4 linked regions of the Synechococcus elongatus PCC 6301 genome follow. The protein of the gene in region 4 binds, or shares a complex with, the protein of the main gene of each other region. Links are inferred from orthologs where the notes say so. Each region holds a gene or a part of one and is shown on either strand. Other genes may lie near its edges.

Region 1 (3,092 bases), 2.3 Mb from region 4 along the record:
GTCATCAGCAATGCAAGCTGCACCACCAACTGCTTAGCACCGGTCGCCAAAGTTCTGCATGACAACTTTGGCATCATCAAAGGCACGATGACCACCACCCACAGCTACACGCTGGACCAGCGCATCTTGGACGCCAGCCACCGTGATCTACGTCGGGCTCGGGCTGCAGCCGTTAACATCGTTCCCACCACGACCGGCGCTGCTAAAGCCGTTGCTTTGGTGATCCCCGAGCTGAAAGGCAAACTAAACGGGATTGCGCTGCGCGTTCCTACGCCAAACGTGTCTGTCGTTGACTTGGTGGTTCAAGTCGAGAAACCGACGATCACTGAGCAGGTCAATGAAGTCCTGCAAAAAGCTTCTCAAACGACGATGAAGGGCATCATCAAGTACTCGGATCTGCCCTTGGTCTCTTCCGACTTCCGGGGTACTGACGAGTCTTCGATCGTTGACTCCAGCCTGACCTTGGTAATGGATGGCGATCTCGTCAAAGTAATTGCTTGGTACGACAACGAGTGGGGCTACAGCCAACGAGTTGTCGACTTGGCTGAACTGGCCGCTCGCAAATGGGCCGCTTAGGACTTTGTTCAAACCCTCTTAATTTCTAGTCAAGATAGCCTCCCATAACGGGAGGCTTTTTTGTGGCCAAGAGAGAACACCCCAGGAGCCAAGATTCGATCAATCCATCAGGCCCCGATTAGGGTGAAATGACGGATTTTCAATCCCTAGGTTCAGGAATCCAAATGCTATTAGGGCTGAATTTCAGTTGGCTGAAAGCAGAGCCAATCAGCTCGCCACCTATAATTCAGAGAAGTGACGATTAGGAGCGATCGCCGCATGGCTTTGCTGGAGACCCGCACCGAGCCAATGGTGCTCAACATGGGCCCGCATCACCCGTCAATGCACGGGGTTTTACGCTTGATTGTCACGCTGGATGGCGAAAACGTCATCGACTGTGAGCCAGTCATTGGCTATCTCCATCGCGGCATGGAGAAAATTGCTGAGAACCGCTCCAATGTGATGTTCGTGCCCTACGTCAGCCGCTGGGACTATGCGGCGGGCATGTTCAACGAAGCCATCACGGTCAATGCCCCCGAAAAGCTCGCCAATATTCCCGTTCCTAAGCGGGCGAGCTACATCCGGGTGATCATGCTGGAGCTAAACCGGATTGCCAACCACTTGCTCTGGTTAGGCCCCTTCTTGGCGGACGTCGGCGCTCAAACGCCGTTCTTCTATATCTTCCGCGAGCGGGAACTAATCTACGATCTCTGGGAAGCTGCCACAGGTCAGCGCTTAATCAACAACAACTACTTCCGCATTGGTGGGGTTGCTGCTGACCTACCCTACGGTTGGCTCGAAAAGTGCATCGATTTCTGCGATTACTTCCAAGCCAAGGTGGATGAGTACGAACGGCTGATTACCGATAACCCAATCTTCCGTCGGCGGGTTGAAGGTATTGGCGTGATTAGCCGGGAAGAAGCGCTGAACTGGAGTCTGTCCGGCCCAATGCTGCGCGGCTCCGGCGTCAAGTGGGATCTACGCCGTGTCGATCATTACGAGTGCTACGACGACTTTGATTGGGACGTGATCACCGCGGAGGAGGGTGATTGCTTTGCCCGCTACCGGGTGCGCGTTCAAGAGATGCGCGAGTCGCTGAAGATCATCCGTCAGGCTTGCGCTGGAATTCCCGGCGGCCCCTACGAGAATCTCGAAGCGCGGCGAATGGCCGAGGGCAAGAAGTCGGAATGGTACGGCCCTGACTACCAGTACGTCAGCAAAAAAGTCGCGCCGACCTTCAAGATTCCAGCAGGCGAGCACTATGTGCGTCTGGAAAGTGGCAAAGGGGAACTGGGCGTCTTTATCCAAGGGGCGGATGACATCTGCCCGTGGCGCTTCAAAATCCGCGCCCCTGACTTCAACAATCTGCAGATCTTGCCGCAGTTGCTGCAAGGCGTGAAAGTCGCTGACATTATGGCGATTCTCGGCAGTATCGACGTGATTATGGGTTCCGTCGATCGCTAACAACGGCTTGGCTGCGATTCTTCGCTGTCTGACAAGGGTAGCGACAGAGCGGGTTAGGACAAGGGGCTTAAGCCTCTTGTTTCTTCCCTTGAGCCTGTCGCGACTAAAACAATGGCTGCTATCACTAACTGGCAGAGGCTAGAGCCGTGGCAGACTATCAGTTTCAACGCGTGATTCGCTTTGGAGATACGGATGCTGCAGGCGTGGTCTACTTTGCCCAACTGCTGTCGATTTGCCACGAAGCCTACGAAGCCGCGATCGCAGCACTAGGGATTGAGCTTCGTAGCTTCTTTAGCGATCGCGGATCGGTCATCCTCCCAATTGTGCACGCCGAAATCGACTACCAACGTCCGACCTACTGTGGCGATCGCCTAGAGATTGAGTTACAGGCTACCGCTTTGGGTCGCGATCGCTTTCGGGTTGATTATCGTCTCAGCCACAACCATCAGCCAGTGGCCACAGCCCAAACCATTCACCTTTGCCTAGAAAGCCAAACAAGACAGCGATCGCCCTTGCCCGAACGACTTCAGGACTGGTTGCAGATCACTGCCGATTAAAGAACGTCGATTAGCTAGAGCCAGTGCACAGGATAGCGGCGATGATGGCGATCGGGTGCCCAGCGACTATAGAGCGCCGTAATCACGCACAGGAGAATCGATCCGCTCAAAACAGGCAGCAGGATGTAAGCCCACTTCGCTTTGACAATCACTCCGAGGAGAGCAACTGCACCCGCCGGAGGATGGACACAGCGCAACAATTGGGTGAGAGCGATCGTGACACCGACAGCAAAGCCCATGCTCCAAGGGTTAGCACCCAAGAGCAACACACACAGAACAGCAATTAGAGCACCGAGCCCATTGCCCAAAATGACATTGCGCGGCTGCGCCAAAGGACTATTGGGTAAGCCGAACAGCAACACCGAGGTCGCACCCATGGGAGCTGCTACCAAAGGGTAGCCACTCGCTTGGGTCAACCAGCCCAAAAGACCAATACCGACGAGGGCTCCGAGCCAAGATGCCAGCACTTGTTGCCGAGAGTAGCGGGGCTGAATCAGGTCTGATTGCGATCGTTGT
Region 2 (3,097 bases), 170 kb from region 4 along the record:
TTGCAGCAGCCATCAAAGCGCGATCGCTCCGGCGGTCTAGAAGGCCCAAGGCTAGCTCCCGCACACTGTCTTCCGTTTCTTGGCGCAGTAGCAGCAGCAGGGCATCCTGCAAGAGTCGTTGTTCTCCAGGTTCCAATAACTGCTGGTTTTGCAGGCGTTGCAGCGATCGCACGGCCAAAAGGCGTTGCAGAGGATCCGCTGCGGTCAAAGTCGCCAGCGCTTGATCAAAAATCCCTTCGCGATCGCGCTGCTGTTGCTGACTGACAAAGCTGACTAGGAGGGCTGCTAAAGCAAGCAACCCCATGGTTTCCGCAAAGTTGCTAAAGGCCAGCCAAGGTCGTCCTTCCTCGGTCCAGATACTGCTGCTGGTGTAGAGGGCCAAGCTGACGAGGCCGCCGCCACCGGCTGCTAAAAGCCAACGGCGATCGCGACCGCGCAACCAACGCTGCACTTGCTGCTGACGGCGCGACCAATCCAAGCGCTGCAGACGATAGAGCCATAGGGTCGCCCCAGCACCGAGGGTTAACGATAACGACAGTTGCCAGTCCCAGAGGAAGAGCAACAGTAGGCCACCACCGTAGAGTGCTGTTTTCGGAACCGGAAACCGGCGATCGCCCCACGATAAAGGCAGCCGACGAACAGAATGCGGAAGAGGTCGGGAGCGAACAGGCACAGCAGTCACCAAGCATCGCCAGCGCTTCAGGCCCTATTCTACCGATGCCCCTACCGCCCGCCGCAAGTTTCCAAAAGTTGTGCCCGCCCCCACCACCAAAGTGCGATCGCTTAGGTCGCAGTCAGAGGCTGTAGGAACGGGCAATCGACGAGTTCAGGAACGCGATTTAGTAGGCGTCTTGCAGCTCGTAAAAATCGGGTGAGATATAGTCCTTGCGCAGCGGCCAACCCACCCAATCTTCCGGCATCAGAATCCGCTTGAGGTTGGGGTGTCCCTCAAATTGGATGCCGTACATATCGAAGGTTTCACGCTCTTGCCAATCGGCACCTTTCCAAATCCAGAAGACCGGCGGTACTTTCGGATCGTGACGCGGCAAGAAGACCTTGACCCGCACTTCCTGCGGTTGGCTGGCGTCATCGCTGACTTTGGTCAGGTGATAGAAGCTCACCAGATCCTGCCCTGGCCCTAAATCGTAGCCGCCTTGGCACTGCAGGTAGTTAAACCCGTAGGCAAACAGGGCAGCAGCGATCGGCAGCAACACTTCGCGGTCGACTTGAACGATCTCAACCCCGAGGTGGTCGCGCTCTAGGGCAGTATTTTCGAAGCCGTTCTCACTCAACCAGCGAGAGACCGGCCCGGCTTCAACCACGGCCGTTTCGGGCGTTGGCGTCAACTCTTCAGGCACGATCGCGACCCTCCTTCTCAGTCACCGGCAGTTGCGGAGCGACGGCAGCACCGGCAGCAGCGGGCAAGGGACCGGCTTGACGAGCCGCAGAACGCAGATATTCACCCGTCAGCAGCGGAGCCGTGGGCTTCATCTGGTGGGTCGTGCTGTAGTAACGGTTGGTTTGCAGCAGTTTGCCCCGCTCTTGAATCGAGTCGTTCGCAACCTTTTTACGCAGCTTTACGATCGCATCAATGATCGCTTCGGGACGGGGCGGGCAACCGGGAATGTAGACATCCACAGGCAGCAGTTTATCGACACCGCGCACCGTGGTGGTGGAGTCAGCGCTGAACATCCCACCGGTGATCGTGCAGGCGCCCATGGCGATCACATATTTGGGCTCAGGCATTTGCTCATAGAGCCGCACTAGAGCTGGGGCCATTTTCATGGTCACCGTACCGGCTGTGATCAACAAATCTGCCTGCCGAGGGCTACAACGAGGCACCAAGCCAAAGCGGTCAAAGTCGAAACGGGAGCCAATCAACGCTGCAAATTCAATAAAGCAGCAGGCCGTGCCGTACATTAGCGGCCAGAGGCTGGACAACCGTGCCCAGTTATAAAGGTCATCTAAGGTGGTCAGAATGACGTTCTCTGATAGACCTTGGGTGATTTCGGGAGGGGCTGCCGGATTGCGAATCTCGGCGGGGTTCGTCAGGACCATTCCAATGCTCCTTTGCGCCATGCATAGGCTAGACCAACAACGAGGATCGTGATGAAGATCAACGCCTCGACAAAAGCCAGTAACCCCAGCCGATTAAAGGCGACGGCCCAGGGATAGAGGAAGACGGTTTCTACATCAAAGATCACGAATACGAGCGCAAACATGTAGTAGCGCACGTTGAATTGGATCCAAGCTCCCCCGATCGGTTCCATCCCCGATTCGTAGGTCGTCCGCCGCTCCGGTCCTCGACGACCAGGTCGCAGCAAGCGCGAGGCGGTCAGCGAAAGGATGGGGACCAGTGAGCTGATGAGCAGAAAGCCAAGTAGATATTCGTAGCCATTGAGGACAAACACGCCAAACTCCAGGCTGCAGTCGCTATTCCATTTTGCCATCGCCGCATGAACGGCTCGGCAGAAATGCCTAATCTACTGTAGCGATCGCTGTCCCTTGACTCGCAGTCAGAAGGATTGCGATCGCTTATGTTCTACCTCGGTTTCAGCGAAGGGGCTTCCGGCGATTGGCTTATGATCGCCTTTAGTTCTGCGCGATCGCTTGCCAAGATCCTATGGATACACCTGAAGCTTCTACCCCGCTGGCCAACACCGAGCCTGAGCCGGTAGAAGAGGGCACCCCCGAGGCAGCTGCCGAAACGTCGGAGACGAAGCCACTCGTGTTCCTCGATCGTCACGAGTGTCGATCCTGTGGCTACATCTACGAACCCAATGAGGGAGACCCACGCCGCCAAATCGCCGCAGGGACTGTGTTTGAAGAAGTGCCCTCTAACTGGCGCTGCCCAATTTGCGGCAGTCCTCGGAGTCAGTTTCGCAACATTGGTCCCAAGGGAATCCCCTCTGGTTTCAGCGAGAACTTGGGCTACGGCCTCGGCGTGAATACCCTGACCCCAGGCCAAAAAAACCTGCTGATCTTCGGCGCGCTTGGCCTTGCTGTCCTCTTCTTCCTCAGCCTGTACGGCCTGAACTAAACCATCAATTCATCTCTTCGAGTCTTCGCACCATGTCATCGCTCCTGTCTCGATCGC
Region 3 (2,974 bases), 170 kb from region 4 along the record:
CAGGTAGTATCCCCGGGTTTCCAAGTCGAGTAGAAATTACCCCGCGCCGAGACTGCCAGATAGCGACCATCACGACTGCGGCTGACCGAGCGGGCCACGCCAGCAGCATCGGGTACTTGGGCTTGCCAGCTCTTACCGCCATCGCGGCTGCGATAGATGGCTGCCACATCCGTTGCCATTTCTGCTTCGCCTTTGCCGAGAGCGGTAACCAGCAGGGGCGAACCCGGCAGTTTTTCGCTGAGGGGAATCCGCAACCAGTTTTTGCCGCCATCGGTCGTGTGCAGCATCAGGGAGGGCTGACCGACGACCCAGCCTTCATCGCCCTTGAAGCTGATCGAGTTGAGCCGATAGGTCTCGTCCAAGTCGAGGGCCCGTTCGCTCCAGCTTTGTTCACCATCCAGAGTCTCGTAGAGGGCGAGATCGGTGCCCACCAGCCAGCCGTGCTGTTTGTTGCTGGTAAAGGCGATATCCAGGATGGTTTTCTCGGTGCCAAGATCAATCACTTGCCAAGGACTGGTTGATGGAGCCACCTCAGTGGCCGCCCAAGCGGGCGCCGGTAGCCAAAACAACAAGGGCAGCAGCAAGAAACCAAGCGGCCAGCCGACACGCGATCGAGACAGGAGCGATGACATGGTGCGAAGACTCGAAGAGATGAATTGATGGTTTAGTTCAGGCCGTACAGGCTGAGGAAGAAGAGGACAGCAAGGCCAAGCGCGCCGAAGATCAGCAGGTTTTTTTGGCCTGGGGTCAGGGTATTCACGCCGAGGCCGTAGCCCAAGTTCTCGCTGAAACCAGAGGGGATTCCCTTGGGACCAATGTTGCGAAACTGACTCCGAGGACTGCCGCAAATTGGGCAGCGCCAGTTAGAGGGCACTTCTTCAAACACAGTCCCTGCGGCGATTTGGCGGCGTGGGTCTCCCTCATTGGGTTCGTAGATGTAGCCACAGGATCGACACTCGTGACGATCGAGGAACACGAGTGGCTTCGTCTCCGACGTTTCGGCAGCTGCCTCGGGGGTGCCCTCTTCTACCGGCTCAGGCTCGGTGTTGGCCAGCGGGGTAGAAGCTTCAGGTGTATCCATAGGATCTTGGCAAGCGATCGCGCAGAACTAAAGGCGATCATAAGCCAATCGCCGGAAGCCCCTTCGCTGAAACCGAGGTAGAACATAAGCGATCGCAATCCTTCTGACTGCGAGTCAAGGGACAGCGATCGCTACAGTAGATTAGGCATTTCTGCCGAGCCGTTCATGCGGCGATGGCAAAATGGAATAGCGACTGCAGCCTGGAGTTTGGCGTGTTTGTCCTCAATGGCTACGAATATCTACTTGGCTTTCTGCTCATCAGCTCACTGGTCCCCATCCTTTCGCTGACCGCCTCGCGCTTGCTGCGACCTGGTCGTCGAGGACCGGAGCGGCGGACGACCTACGAATCGGGGATGGAACCGATCGGGGGAGCTTGGATCCAATTCAACGTGCGCTACTACATGTTTGCGCTCGTATTCGTGATCTTTGATGTAGAAACCGTCTTCCTCTATCCCTGGGCCGTCGCCTTTAATCGGCTGGGGTTACTGGCTTTTGTCGAGGCGTTGATCTTCATCACGATCCTCGTTGTTGGTCTAGCCTATGCATGGCGCAAAGGAGCATTGGAATGGTCCTGACGAACCCCGCCGAGATTCGCAATCCGGCAGCCCCTCCCGAAATCACCCAAGGTCTATCAGAGAACGTCATTCTGACCACCTTAGATGACCTTTATAACTGGGCACGGTTGTCCAGCCTCTGGCCGCTAATGTACGGCACGGCCTGCTGCTTTATTGAATTTGCAGCGTTGATTGGCTCCCGTTTCGACTTTGACCGCTTTGGCTTGGTGCCTCGTTGTAGCCCTCGGCAGGCAGATTTGTTGATCACAGCCGGTACGGTGACCATGAAAATGGCCCCAGCTCTAGTGCGGCTCTATGAGCAAATGCCTGAGCCCAAATATGTGATCGCCATGGGCGCCTGCACGATCACCGGTGGGATGTTCAGCGCTGACTCCACCACCACGGTGCGCGGTGTCGATAAACTGCTGCCTGTGGATGTCTACATTCCCGGTTGCCCGCCCCGTCCCGAAGCGATCATTGATGCGATCGTAAAGCTGCGTAAAAAGGTTGCGAACGACTCGATTCAAGAGCGGGGCAAACTGCTGCAAACCAACCGTTACTACAGCACGACCCACCAGATGAAGCCCACGGCTCCGCTGCTGACGGGTGAATATCTGCGTTCTGCGGCTCGTCAAGCCGGTCCCTTGCCCGCTGCTGCCGGTGCTGCCGTCGCTCCGCAACTGCCGGTGACTGAGAAGGAGGGTCGCGATCGTGCCTGAAGAGTTGACGCCAACGCCCGAAACGGCCGTGGTTGAAGCCGGGCCGGTCTCTCGCTGGTTGAGTGAGAACGGCTTCGAAAATACTGCCCTAGAGCGCGACCACCTCGGGGTTGAGATCGTTCAAGTCGACCGCGAAGTGTTGCTGCCGATCGCTGCTGCCCTGTTTGCCTACGGGTTTAACTACCTGCAGTGCCAAGGCGGCTACGATTTAGGGCCAGGGCAGGATCTGGTGAGCTTCTATCACCTGACCAAAGTCAGCGATGACGCCAGCCAACCGCAGGAAGTGCGGGTCAAGGTCTTCTTGCCGCGTCACGATCCGAAAGTACCGCCGGTCTTCTGGATTTGGAAAGGTGCCGATTGGCAAGAGCGTGAAACCTTCGATATGTACGGCATCCAATTTGAGGGACACCCCAACCTCAAGCGGATTCTGATGCCGGAAGATTGGGTGGGTTGGCCGCTGCGCAAGGACTATATCTCACCCGATTTTTACGAGCTGCAAGACGCCTACTAAATCGCGTTCCTGAACTCGTCGATTGCCCGTTCCTACAGCCTCTGACTGCGACCTAAGCGATCGCACTTTGGTGGTGGGGGCGGGCACAACTTTTGGAAACTTGCGGCGG
Region 4 (2,988 bases):
ATTACCGCGAAGCTTACGGCATCTATGCCTGCAATGGCATTCTCTTCAACCATGAGTCACCGCTGAGGGGTGAAACCTTTGTCACCCGCAAAATTACCCGTGCTCTTGCTCGGATCAAGCTGGGGCTGCAGGACTGCCTCTACCTCGGCAACTTGGATGCCAAACGGGACTGGGGTCACGCCCGCGACTATGTCGAGATGCAGTGGCTGATGCTGCAACAGGAGCAACCGGATGACTACGTAATTGCCACCGGCGTACAGTTCTCCGTGCGTCAGTTTGTGGAAATTGCGGCGGCGGAAGTGGGTCTGACAATTGCGTGGTCGGGCAGTGGTGTGGAGGAAAAGGGCATCAACCCAGCCACGGGACAAGCGATCGTGGCGATTGATCCCCGTTACTTCCGTCCGACTGAAGTAGAAACATTGCTGGGCGATCCCTCGAAGGCGAAGCGGCAGCTGGGCTGGGAGCCGCGCATCAGTTTTGAACAGTTGGTGAGCGAGATGATGCGCGAAGATTTGCATCTGGCGGAGCGCGATGCTCTGATCAAACAAGCGGGGTACAAGGCCTTCGACTACTTCGAGTGAGGTCTGATCGCACCGTCCCAGCTTGAATGAACAGTTTTTTGAATCTTCTGGATAGCAACTTCCAATCTTGGAATTAAGCAAAAGTGCTCAGTTTTGCAGGGAGGGCGATCGGCCTACCGATATACTGAGCAACAGTCATAAAAGCCTGTTTTTCCCTGCAAAAGCGGCGATTGACAGCAACTCGTGACCCATGATCGGCAGCAGTGGAGTAGCCATGGACAGAGGGATCGACCTCCAAGGCACATTCATTCAATCGCTTGAGTCTTTAGGGCTCTCGCCAGGCCTCTCGAAGGTTCTCTGGATGCCCTTGCCGATGCTGCTGATGATCATCGCGGCAACGGTAGGGGTCCTCGTGACCGTGTGGCTGGAGCGTAAAATTTCAGCGGCGGTGCAGCAACGGATTGGCCCTGAGTATGCAGGCCCGCTGGGGGTTCTGCAATCAGCTGCCGACGGTCTGAAATTAATTCTGAAAGAAGACATCATCCCCGCTAAGGCGGATGCCTTCTTGTTCACGATCGGCCCAGCGCTGGTCGTCATCCCTGTCTTCTTGTCCTATCTGATCGTTCCCTTTGGGCAAGAACTGATTATTACCAATGTTGGTGCTGGCGTTTTCCTTTGGATTGCCCTCTCCAGCATCCAGCCGATTGGCCTGTTGATGTCGGGCTACGCCTCGAACAACAAGTATTCGCTCCTCGGTGGCTTGCGGGCTGCGGCGCAGTCAATTAGCTACGAGATTCCCCTAGCACTGGCGGTGCTGGCAGTGGTGATGATGTCCAACTCGCTGAGCACGATCGACATCGTTGACCAGCAGTCGGGCTACGGCATTTTGGGGTGGAACATCTGGCGACAGCCGGTGGGGTTCATCATCTTCTGGATTGCAGCGCTGGCCGAATGTGAGCGGTTGCCCTTTGACTTGCCGGAAGCAGAAGAAGAGTTGGTCGCGGGCTATCAAACCGAATATGCCGGCATGAAGTTCGCTCTCTTCTATGTTGGTTCCTACGTCAACCTGATTCTCTCTGCCCTGCTCGTTTCCATCCTCTACTTGGGTGGCTGGGAGTTCCCGATTCCCCTCGATCGCGTTGCTGACTGGATCGGTGTTGACCCTGCCAACCCGATTCTGCAGATCACAACGGCAGCGCTGGGGATCACGATGACGGTCCTCAAGGCTTATCTGCTGGTGTTCACGGCGATTCTGCTGCGCTGGACGGTGCCCCGGGTGCGGATTGACCAACTGCTGGACTTGGGCTGGAAGTTCCTATTGCCGATCTCATTGGTCAACTTGCTGGTGACGGCGGCGCTGAAACTGACCTTCCCCGTGGCCTTTGGGGGCTAGTCCGTCTCGGTCTTTTCTTGAGAGTTCTGAAGGAACACGATCATGCTGAAATTTCTGAAGCAAGTCGGAGACTACGCCAAGGAAAGTCTCCAAGCTGCTAAAGCGATCGGCCAAGGTTTGGGGGTTACCTTTGACCACATGCAGCGGCGTCCAGTCACGGTGCAGTATCCCTACGAAAAGCTGATTCCGTCGGAGCGCTACCGCGGCCGCATTCACTACGAATTCGACAAGTGCATCGCCTGCGAAGTCTGCGTTCGAGTCTGCCCGATCAACCTGCCGGTAGTGGACTGGGTCTACAACAAAGAGACCAAGAAGAAAGACCTCAAGAACTACAGCATCGACTTTGGGGCTTGTATTTTCTGCGGCAACTGCGTCGAGTACTGCCCGACCAACTGCCTGTCGATGACGGAAGAATATGAGCTGGCAACCTACGATCGCCACGAGCTGAACTACGACAATGTTGCCCTCGGTCGTCTGCCCTACAAAGTGACCGATGATCCAATGGTGACGCCCTTCCGAGAGTTCGCTTACTTGCCCAAAGGCGAGTATGACCCCCACGTGGTGCCGAGCGATCGCCCCCGGGCGGGCCAGCGTCCCGAAGAACTCGTCGATCAGTACAAGCAGGCTGCTGCCGCTAACGAGGAGAACTAGACCGTGACTCTTGCCGAAGGCGTTCAACTAGTTACATTCATCATCCTGACGGCTGGGGTGGTTTTGGCAGCCCTAGGTGTTGTACTCAGCAGCAACATTGTCTACTCGGCCTTTTTGCTGGGAGGCGCATTCATCAGCATCGCTGGTCTCTACCTGCTGCTGAATGCCAGCTTTGTGGCCTTTGCCCAAGTGCTGATTTATGTTGGCGCTGTCAACGTCTTAATCCTGTTTGCGATCATGTTGGTCAACAAACGGGAAGACTTCCGACCACTCAAGTTTAATTGGCTGCGCAAAGGGCTGACGGTTCTGGTTTGTGGCGGTCTCTTTGCCCTCCTGAGCCTGACTGTAATTTCGACCCCTTGGGCGGTGACGCCAACCCCTGGTGCCAGTGGCGATGAAGCGATTTACCTGATCGGTGAACAC

What was found.
Region 1: the proteins of nuoH (region 4) and SYC_RS12390 are in contact, whole or in part, in a cryo-EM structure (PDB 6ZJN), measured with the Thermus thermophilus proteins. The link is inferred for Synechococcus elongatus PCC 6301 from one-to-one orthologs. Residues at the interface, in WP_096411122.1 of Thermus thermophilus: Ala224, Glu225, Gln226, Glu227, Ala295, Trp297, Phe298, Arg299; in WP_223903221.1 of Thermus thermophilus: Pro35, Ser36, Asp139, Gly141, Ala142.
Region 2: the proteins of nuoH (region 4) and SYC_RS01910 are in contact, whole or in part, in a crystal structure (PDB 6Y11), measured with the Thermus thermophilus proteins. The link is inferred for Synechococcus elongatus PCC 6301 from one-to-one orthologs. Residues at the interface, in WP_096411122.1 of Thermus thermophilus: Arg36, Val44, Arg45, Met46, Gly47, Pro48, Asn49, Arg50, Val51, Leu57, Gln58, Ala61, Asp62, Ile64, Lys65, Ile67, Phe68, Lys69, Glu70, Ile72, Val74, Glu223, Ala224, Glu225, His233, Thr234, Glu235, Tyr236, Ser237, Trp241; in WP_096411117.1 of Thermus thermophilus: Arg16, Glu17, Gly18, Leu24, Leu27, Val28, Trp30, Gly31, Arg32, Asn34, Ser35, Trp37, Thr54, Asp55, Ala56, Asp59, Ala61, Arg62, Phe63, Gly64, Glu66, Val67, Phe68, Arg69, Ala70, Ser71, Arg73, Gln74, Ala75, Asp76.
Region 3: the proteins of nuoH (region 4) and ndhC are in contact, whole or in part, in a cryo-EM structure (PDB 6KHJ), measured with the Thermosynechococcus vestitus proteins. The link is inferred for Synechococcus elongatus PCC 6301 from one-to-one orthologs. Residues at the interface, in WP_126985484.1 of Thermosynechococcus vestitus: Gln8, Lys26, Trp29, Leu30, Pro33, Met34, Met37, Leu38, Leu83, Ile84, Phe85, Lys86, Glu87, Asp88, Val89, Leu90, Pro91, Ala92, Thr100, Ala104, Val107, Ile108, Phe111, Leu112, Tyr114, Ile115, Ile125, Ser126, Leu128, Phe133; in WP_126986108.1 of Thermosynechococcus vestitus: Gly6, Tyr7, Glu8, Tyr9, Phe10, Gly12, Phe13, Leu14, Ile16, Cys17, Ser18, Pro21, Ala24, Leu25, Ala27, Ser28, Leu31, Arg32, Pro33, Ser35, Arg40, Leu41, Thr42, Thr43, Tyr44, Glu45, Ile51, Gly53, Ala54, Trp55.

The regions. Positions count from the first base shown.
Region 1 is NC_006576.1:2,500,701-2,503,792, reverse strand. The notes cover bases 39-2,926. They hold SYC_RS12390 (NAD(P)H-quinone oxidoreductase subunit H), read left to right. Parts: upstream 39-834; coding sequence 835-2,019; downstream 2,020-2,926. Other genes in these bases: SYC_RS12380 (HPP family protein), read right to left, coding at 2,591-2,926; SYC_RS12385 (acyl-CoA thioesterase), read left to right, coding at 2,166-2,576; SYC_RS12395 (type I glyceraldehyde-3-phosphate dehydrogenase), read left to right, coding at 39-576. Also shown: more of SYC_RS12395, read left to right, coding at 1-38; more of SYC_RS12380, read right to left, coding at 2,927-3,092.
Region 2 is NC_006576.1:406,654-409,750, forward strand. What follows is about bases 205-3,097. They hold SYC_RS01910 (NADH dehydrogenase subunit K), read right to left. Parts: upstream 2,059-3,097; coding sequence 1,351-2,058; downstream 205-1,350. Other genes in these bases: SYC_RS01900 (hypothetical protein), read right to left, coding at 205-673; SYC_RS01905 (NAD(P)H-quinone oxidoreductase subunit J), read right to left, coding at 840-1,358; ndhC (photosynthetic/respiratory NAD(P)H-quinone oxidoreductase subunit C), read right to left, coding at 2,049-2,411; SYC_RS01920 (rubredoxin), read left to right, coding at 2,624-3,040; SYC_RS01925 (photosynthesis system II assembly factor Ycf48), read left to right, coding at 3,073-3,097. Also shown: more of SYC_RS01900, read right to left, coding at 1-204. UniProt on the Escherichia coli protein: NDH-1 shuttles electrons from NADH, via FMN and iron-sulfur (Fe-S) centers, to quinones in the respiratory chain. The immediate electron acceptor for the enzyme in this species is ubiquinone.
Region 3 is NC_006576.1:407,384-410,357, reverse strand. Bases 205-2,974 are described here. They hold ndhC (photosynthetic/respiratory NAD(P)H-quinone oxidoreductase subunit C), read left to right. Parts: upstream 205-1,293; coding sequence 1,294-1,656; downstream 1,657-2,974. Other genes in these bases: SYC_RS01905 (NAD(P)H-quinone oxidoreductase subunit J), read left to right, coding at 2,347-2,865; SYC_RS01910 (NADH dehydrogenase subunit K), read left to right, coding at 1,647-2,354; SYC_RS01920 (rubredoxin), read right to left, coding at 665-1,081; SYC_RS01925 (photosynthesis system II assembly factor Ycf48), read right to left, coding at 205-632. Also shown: more of SYC_RS01925, read right to left, coding at 1-204. UniProt on the Escherichia coli protein: NDH-1 shuttles electrons from NADH, via FMN and iron-sulfur (Fe-S) centers, to quinones in the respiratory chain. The immediate electron acceptor for the enzyme in this species is believed to be ubiquinone.
Region 4 is NC_006576.1:241,391-244,378, reverse strand. Bases 71-2,854 are described here. They hold nuoH (NADH-quinone oxidoreductase subunit NuoH), read left to right. Parts: upstream 71-795; coding sequence 796-1,914; downstream 1,915-2,854. Other genes in these bases: SYC_RS01085 (NADH-quinone oxidoreductase subunit J), read left to right, coding at 2,569-2,854; ndhI (NAD(P)H-quinone oxidoreductase subunit I), read left to right, coding at 1,957-2,565; gmd (GDP-mannose 4,6-dehydratase), read left to right, coding at 71-581. In the rest of the region: more of gmd, read left to right, coding at 1-70; more of SYC_RS01085, read left to right, coding at 2,855-2,988. UniProt on the Escherichia coli protein: NDH-1 shuttles electrons from NADH, via FMN and iron-sulfur (Fe-S) centers, to quinones in the respiratory chain. The immediate electron acceptor for the enzyme in this species is believed to be ubiquinone.